2 regions of the Pseudonocardia abyssalis genome follow, and region 2 is predicted to be linked to the other one. Evidence: predicted binding sites of a transcription regulator. Region 2 holds the regulator's gene; the other holds the start of a gene.

The links. Region 2 encodes LexA, which represses DNA repair genes until DNA is damaged. Its sites were predicted from a motif close to CGAACACGTGTTCG; they were not measured.
Region 1: the regulator LexA is predicted to act here: its motif matches at 1,631-1,644, upstream of I4I81_RS12170 (DNA-processing protein DprA).

What each region holds. Positions count from the first base shown of each region.
Region 1 is NZ_JADQDK010000001.1:2,548,746-2,552,564, forward strand. It holds gene I4I81_RS12165 (hypothetical protein) at 1-654, opposite strand, end outside; gene I4I81_RS12170 (DNA-processing protein DprA) at 651-1,559, opposite strand; gene I4I81_RS12175 (hypothetical protein) at 2,158-2,379, opposite strand; gene I4I81_RS12180 (bifunctional DNA primase/polymerase) at 2,766-3,707, opposite strand.
Region 2 is NZ_JADQDK010000001.1:2,902,251-2,906,069, forward strand. It holds gene I4I81_RS14075 (vitamin B12-dependent ribonucleotide reductase) at 1-184, opposite strand, end outside; gene nrdR (transcriptional regulator NrdR) at 364-843, opposite strand; gene I4I81_RS14085 (hypothetical protein) at 1,005-1,319, opposite strand; gene lexA (transcriptional repressor LexA) at 1,766-2,503, shown strand; gene I4I81_RS14095 (universal stress protein) at 2,481-3,326, opposite strand; gene I4I81_RS14100 (SdiA-regulated/phytase-like domain-containing protein) at 3,589-3,819, opposite strand, start outside.

The sequences.
Region 1 (3,819 bases), 350 kb from region 2:
CTTGAGCGTCAGGGCAGCCGACTGCGACTTGGAGCCGGAGACGTAGGTGTCATCGATGACCAGGACGTGTCTGCCGCGCACCCTCGCTACGACCTCTGGCGACAGGGTGAACATGTCCCGGCGTGGGTGGCGGTCCGTGGACGCGATGTGCTCTGTGGGCGTCAGCAGCACGCGGTCGACGTTGTTGCCGTGCTCGAACACCTGCTGCGCCAGGCCGACCACGGGATGGTCGGCACCCAGCCGCGTCGCCGACGGCACGATTGTCATCACCTGCCACCAGCTACCGGCCGCCGCCGCGATGCACGGCCCGTGGATAGCGGACGCCGCGTGGATCATGAACTGGAGGAGTTCGGCGCACCATCGCGACGGCTGCACCGGCGACTTGTAGCGGCGCACCAGGTGCTCGGACTGGTGCTGCGGTGTCATCCACCCGCGCACGTAGGCGAGCGGCACCACCAGATCGGCGAGCCCCACGCCGAACTCGGCTCGCTGCCGTGAGCACTGCCCGCACAGCTGCACCTCGGCGATGCCGGTTGGCCCCGTGCACACCAAGCAGCGGCCAGGCCCGCGCGATGTGTTGGTAAAACAGTCACCGACCTGCGAAAATAGATACGCCCGCGCCTGCTCCGAGAACTCGGCGAGACTGCTGGTCACCCGGCAGCGACCCGCAGTAACGACAGCATGTCCGACGGTCGCGCCGTCACCTTCTCCACGATCGACATCACCTCGGCGGTGCTGGTCGCGACGTGGACACCGGGGCGGTCGAGCAGCGCCTGTGCCCACTTGTTCACCCGCACCACCATCTCGGTGAGGATCACCGGGCGGGCGTGGGCGACCGCTCGACGGGCTTGGATTCGGGCGCCGCTGTGCTCCCCCGCCTCGACGATGATCGTCGCGCGGCCGAACCCGGACATCACGGTGTTGCGCATCGGGAAGGTCTGCTTCGTCGGGGGCGCCTCCGGCCAAAACTGCGAGAGCAGCAGCCCAGAGTCGGCGATCTGGTCCTGCAACTCGCGGTTGTCCGCCGGGTAGTACTTCCGGATCCCAGTGCCGATCACCGCAACAGTGCGCCCGCCCGCCTCCAGCGCAGCCATGTGACCGGCCGTGTCGATTCCGGCCGCAAGCCCGCCGACCACGGTGATGCCGCGCTCCACCAGGCCCGTCGCGATCGCACGCGCGGCGTCGAGCCCCTGCCGGGACGCCTCCCGGGACCCGACCACCGATACGGCGATCTCGTCGTCGAGGAGCCTGCCCCGGTGGAACAATACCGGCGGCAGGTCGTGGATTTCGCGGAGCTGCGCCGGGTAGTCGGCGTCCAGGAACGTCAGAAACCCGAGGTCGGCGGCCCGCCACTCGTCGATGTCCGCGCGTGCCTGGAGCAGCCCAGGCACTGCGGAATCGCTGAACAGGTCGGCGGGGTTGTGCTCGTTCCAGAGCGCGAGCGCGCTGGAGCGGGCGTCGACCTCGGCCACGATCTGCGGCCACTTCATCCCGCCGGGCCGAGTGCGCAGCAGCGCGACAAGCGCCGCACGCTCGTCATCGCTCCACCAGGTACCCACGTTGGGCAGCGTAGGGCCGTCACCGACCGCGGTCAGTACCCGCTCCCGGGCCCACGACCGAGCAACATACTCGAACATAAGTTCTATTATGATACCTGAGCAGGCAAAAGGCCACCCCGCATGTGCCTGTCCATCCAGGCGTTGGCCAGATTGTTAATCTGCTCGTCACGGCGGATAGTCCGCACGGGCGTCCCATTCGGTTGCTGGGCAGCCTGGCGGCCGGCGGACTGGGGTGATCATCACTCGCCCGGCTCGGACCACCCTTTGATACCGGGACACCGTGCACTGCACTGCCTGTGACCGTCGTGAGCGAGGTGAGTGCGACCGATGTCAGGTCAGGATCGCGGCCATGCCGCAAACCGGACCGCGACCGTTTGAAGTAGCCAGCTGTCCCGGTGGCGCCTCGTCGACCCGCCGCACGAACGTCACCCGGCCCGCCTACTCGCCCGCTTCGCGGTTCTGCGGGGCGGCAGGGGATCAGGGTCCCGGATGCATGCGGTCCATCCTTTTCGAGACCGCACCCTGCCCGGACGCAGCCGCAGTCGCCACGACCGTCACCGCCCGCCCAGACCCGGGCGGGCCACGTGCCCGGGGGCGGTCAGCGCGGGCTGGTCTCGACGCCGACGTGCGCGAGCTCCTGCAGGGTGTGCTGCAGGAGCGTGGCCAGGGACTCGAGCGCGTCGAACGCGAGGGACAGGTCGTCGCAGAGGCGGGCGACGCGAACTTCGTCGCGGGCTTGGCAGACCTGCGCCTCGAGGACGGCGAGTCGGGTCGCGCGGGTGTCGGACTCGGTGATCTCGGTGGTGGCGGTGATGGTCATGAGGGCCTCCGGTGCTCGGCGTTGGGGGAACGCGGCGAAGCCTCAGCGCGCCGGGGCGGGGGTCCCGCAGGGACGGCGGGGGTTCTGGCTCGCCCATCCCGGTGTGCTCGCCTTCCCGACCGGCGGCCGATGTCGGATCCGCACGCGATCTCACCGGGATGGGCGGGCCGGGTTCATCGCCGCTTGCCCCCGCCCCGGTGTGCTGACCTCCGGGCGATCCACCTGAGCCGAGCACCGGAGGCCCGACCCATCGCGGCTGCCGAGCTCGGGGGCGTGCCGGACCACCACCCCGGGGATCCTGCGGAGAGCTGCATGACAGCGGCATCGTGCGATGGGAGGGCGTCCCTGCGGCCGAGCCGGTCGCGGATGCGGCGGGACGTCCGGAGCTACATCCGGTTGCCGATGTCGTCGAAACAGCGGGGGAACCGGGCGCCGTAGGCAAGTCCGTCGGATACATCGCGATCGACCTGCGCGCGGGTGTAGCCGTCGACGCCGAGGTAGCCACGGGCGGCATCGATGAGCGCTGCGCGGGCAGCGGTCGCGCTGAGGGCAGATCCTCCGACCCAGTGCCCGAGCCTGCGCGCCGCGCGCAGCAGCGTCTGGTGGCGATGTCCGACGGTCGCCGCGGCGACGGCGGCGCACTCGCCGTCGACGACGGCACGCAGGTAGGCCCCCGCCCTCCCGTCGGGCAGCGGCGTGTTCGAGATCCGGTGCGGGGTCCGTGGGGCAGGTGCGGGTGCGGGTGGGGTGAGCGCAGAGACCAGCCAGTCCGGAAGCTCGGCCACCGGGCGGCACCTCACGACCCGGTAGAAGCCTGCGGCCCGGACGGACCCCGCAGCGACGACGTACCCACCATGGCCGCGACTGTCTACGTTCGCCCCAAGTGCACCCTGGGTGTTGCGTAACGCCGCACCGTCTGGCTGGCGGAAGTACAAGTGCAGCCCGCCCGGCGTCGCGACCGTGTACGTATCGGTGGGTGGCGGCTCGCCGGCCGCGGCGGCGAGCCGACGAAGCATGTCGTACCCGTCCCGCGTGCTGGCCGACCGCGACCGCACGGAGGCGCCTTGCCGGGCGTCGAGGTCGATGACGAGAAGCCCGGATCTTCCCGTACTGACGGCCACGTTCCACGGCATCGCCCGCCACCATGCCGTGATCTGGTCGGGGTCGGTCGTGGCGGCGTTCTCCCAATCGGCGATCGCCGGCACCTTGCCACGGGGAACGGCGGGGAACACCCGCCAACCGTTCCGGGCGGCGCGTGCAGCTGCCGCGCCGAGCCGGCCCAACGCAGGCGTCGGCGCAGCGGGTGGACAGTGCTGATGGTCGGTCACGATGTTCTCCTCGCGTCGGAGCACCGGGGCGGTCTGCGGTTCCGGACCGCGCGCCGCATCGTGTCCGGGTGTGGGTGCTCGGGTAGCGGCTGGCGCGTGGTCCGGGTTCGCG
Region 2 (3,819 bases):
CGAAGTTGATCGTGCCGTCGCGCCAGTTCGTCATGACGACGTCGCGGCGTTCCCAGGTGACCTCGTCGTAGGGGTGCACGCCGGCGGTGGTGTGGATCCGCTCGATCGTGAGGCCCGCAGCGGGCCGGGTGGCCCGGGGTGCCTTCTTCCCGCGTCCGGACGCGGTGCCGACGGTCTCGGTCATGGGTGTTCCCTCTCCTGCGCGCACGACGGACCGGGGTCCTGGGGGCGCGCCAAGTACGACTGGTGCGGTGATGGCGGTGATGACGGGAGTGCGCGACGTCCGATTCAACGGTGTCGGGTGCGGTGACGGCGCGGTGGTGCGTCGGGCGGCCGGACCGGGCCGCCGATCGGTGGGACTGGTCAGACGGGCGCGGCGCGGGCGGGTGTGTCGCGCGCGGGTGTGTCGCGCAGGTCGGCGATCTCCTTCTCGAAGTCCTCGATCGAGGAGAAGGACCGGTAGACGCTCGCGAACCGGAGGTAGGCGACCTCGTCGAGGTCGCGGAGCGGGCCGAGGATCGCCAGGCCGACCTCGTGGCTGGGGATCTCGGCGGTGCCGCCCGCGCGGACGGCCTCCTCGACGCGGTGCGCGAGCTGCGCCAGCGCGTCCTCGTCGACGGGCCGGCCCTGACAGGCCCGGCGGACACCGCTGACGACCTTGTCGCGGCTGAACGGCTCCGTGACCCCGCTGCGCTTGACGACGGCCAACACCGCTTCCTCGACGGTGGTGAACCGGCGCCCGCAGGAGGCGCAGGAGCGCCGGCGGCGGGTGGCGACCCCGTCGTCGACCTCGCGGGAATCGATGACCCGGCAGTCGGAGTGGCGGCAGAACGGGCAGCGCACGGACAACCCCCTCCGACGAACCGGAACCCCATCCCTGGGCTAACGACGCCCATGTAACCACAACATGTGGGGGCAGGAAAAGCCGGGAGGCCCTATCGGTGGCGTCGCGTCGTCCGAACGGGCACGCAGGCGCACCGCACCGCCGACCCGCACGCGAAGCGTCAGCCCCCGAGGACCCCCGCCACCTGCACGGGCGACGTCACCACCGGCGTGCGCGAGGTGCTGCTCACGTCCGGCGCACCGGAGTGCCGGGCCGCCGCGGCGACGTCGGCCAGCAACCCCAGCAGGACGACGATCGCGGCCGTGAGGAGCGCCGTGCCGACGGCGGCGGCCACCCGCCGGCGCCGCAGGACCTTCGCGGGCAGCACCGGGACGGTGCGCAGCAGCACCCGCTCGCCGCGGTGCGCCCGCTCCCCCGCCGACCCGCCGGCCGGCCGGGCGGGCTGCGCCGGCCGCACGGCACGGAGCGGCTGCACGGGCCGCACCGGCCGCGGCCCGTGGGCCCGCCCGCGCCTCGGGAGCTCCCGGGCGGGACGGGGCGGTCGCAGTGCCGTGCCGCCGTACCGCATTCCGTCCTCGATCTGATCGTGCATCGGACTCCACCCTTCGCTCGGACCCGTTCCCGCACTCCGGCCGTTCGAACGGGAACACATGTTCGAACGATCGCTGAGCGATGTGTACCACCGACCACCGACAGAATCGAGAGAACGGGGCGTGTCGTTCGAACATGTGTTTGGCGAGAACCGGAATCGGGGCTACGGTCGGGTCCACGACACACGGGCCCGGTCCGCACGGATCGCCCGCCCGGTCCCGATCAGCAGCACCGACGAGCAGTACCGATGAGCAGTACCGACGAGCAGTACCGACGAGCAGTACCGACGAGCAGTACCGACGAGCAGTACCGACGAGGAGGCACGAGGACATGGCACGGGACGAGCCCGGCCCGACGGGTGGCGACGACGAGGGAGTACGCCCCGGGCCGACCGCCCGGGTGAGCACGTTCCCCGACCCCGCGAGCGCCCCCGTCGGCCTCACTCCCCGGCAACGCAAGGTGCTGGAGGTCATCCGCGACTGGGTGGAGCGCCACGGCTACCCGCCGAGCGTCCGCGAGATCGGCGACGCCGTCGGCCTCACGTCCACCTCGTCGGTGCACCACCAGCTGCGCACCCTCGAGCGCAAGGGCTACCTGCGGCGCGACCCCAACCGCACCCGCGCGGTCGACGTCCGCCCGCCCGACGAGCAGCCCGACGCGGCGTCGTCGGACACCGGGGTCGTCGAGCGGCCCACGCCTGCCTTCGTGCCGCTGCTCGGCACGATCGCCGCCGGTGGACCGATCCTGGCCGAGCAGGCGGTGGAGAGCGTGTTCCCGCTGCCGCGCGAGATCGTCGGCGAGGGCACCCTGTTCCTGCTGAAGGTGCGGGGCGACTCGATGGTCGAGAAGGCCATCACCGACGGCGACTGGGTGGTCGTACGCCAGCAGCCCGTCGCCGAGAACGGCGAGATCGTCGCGGCGATGATCGACGGCGAGGCCACGGTCAAGACGTTCACCCGGCGCGACGGGCACGTGTGGCTGATGCCGGCCAACGCGGCCTACGACCCGATCCCCGGTGACGACGCCACGGTGCTCGGGCGCGTCGTCACGGTCCTGCGGCGGCTCTGACGCCCGCGGGCACCACGATCACCGGATAGCGGGCGGTGCGCACCAGCACCCCCGCCACCCCGCCCAGCAGCAGCCGCTGCATGAAGCGGTAGCCGCGGGAGCCCACCACCAGCACGTCCGTGCGGTCCGGCAGGGCGGCGAGCGTGGCCGCCACCGGGCCGATGACGACGTCGCTGATGGCGTCGACCTCCACCGGCAGCGACGCGATGCCCTTGTGCGCGAGCGCCTGGGCGGCCGGCACGGCGTCGGCGTCCTCCGCGACGGTCACGACCCGTACCGCGGCTCCGGTCCGGCCGGCGAGGTGCACGGCCACGGTCACCGCCCGGTCGGCCTCCGCGCTGCCGTCGTAGGCGACGGTCACCACGGTCATGATGCCGGTGCCGAGGTGCCGGTAGCCGCGCGGCGCGATCGCCACCGGGCAGCGCGCGAGCGGCAGCAGCCGCTGCACCGTGCGGCCGGGGGCGAGGCGGCCGAGCAGGCCGTGACCGGTCGACCCCACCACGAGGACGGCGGCCCCCACGTCGTCGGCGTGGTCGGCGAGGACGTCGGCCACGGAGCCGGGTGTGAGGGCCACGAACTCCGGCTCGTCGTCGCCCCAGCCGTCGCCGATGAGCCGGCGCGCCTGCTGGAACCGGGCCGCCGCGACCTTGCGCGCCTTCTCCCGCCACCGCGGGTCGCGGGCGACCACCGCGAGACCCCGTGCGTCGGTCGGGTAGACCGTGGCCACCACCGCACTCAGCCCGGTGAGCCGGGTCAGCTGCGCACCCAGGACGAGCGCGTCGTGCCCGCCCGGCGTGTCCTCGTAACCGGTGACGATCGGCACCGCGCGCCTCCTTCGGCCACGATCACCGTAACCGCGCAGGGGGCCGCGCCGGTTACGTCCGGGAAACGTCGCCCGCCGCCCGCCCGTGATCGCGGCACACCGCACACCATGGCCCCCGCGAGGGCCGGTACGTGCGGCCGAACCCGATCACCGACCCCACCGGGGGCGGCAGCGTGCAGCCAGCAGCGATCACCGGCCCCGACAGAGGATCCGGCGGCATCCGTCCGCTCCCACAGCCCCCCCGCCGGGCGCCATCACCGGCTCAGCGGCGCCGGGCCCGCCAGGAGAGCGCCGCGGCGAGCAGCACCAGCAGGCCCACGGCCACCCCGCCGCCGATCAGGGCGGGCAGCCACTCGGGTGCGGGCTCGGCCACGGGTTCCGCGGGGGTGTCTGCGGGCGGGGTGAACGGCTGCGCGGCCAGTGCGGCGGCCCCGGGCACCGCGCGCAGCTCCCCCGGCACCCCGCCGCGGGTCTCCGAGGCCGAGAGCAGCGT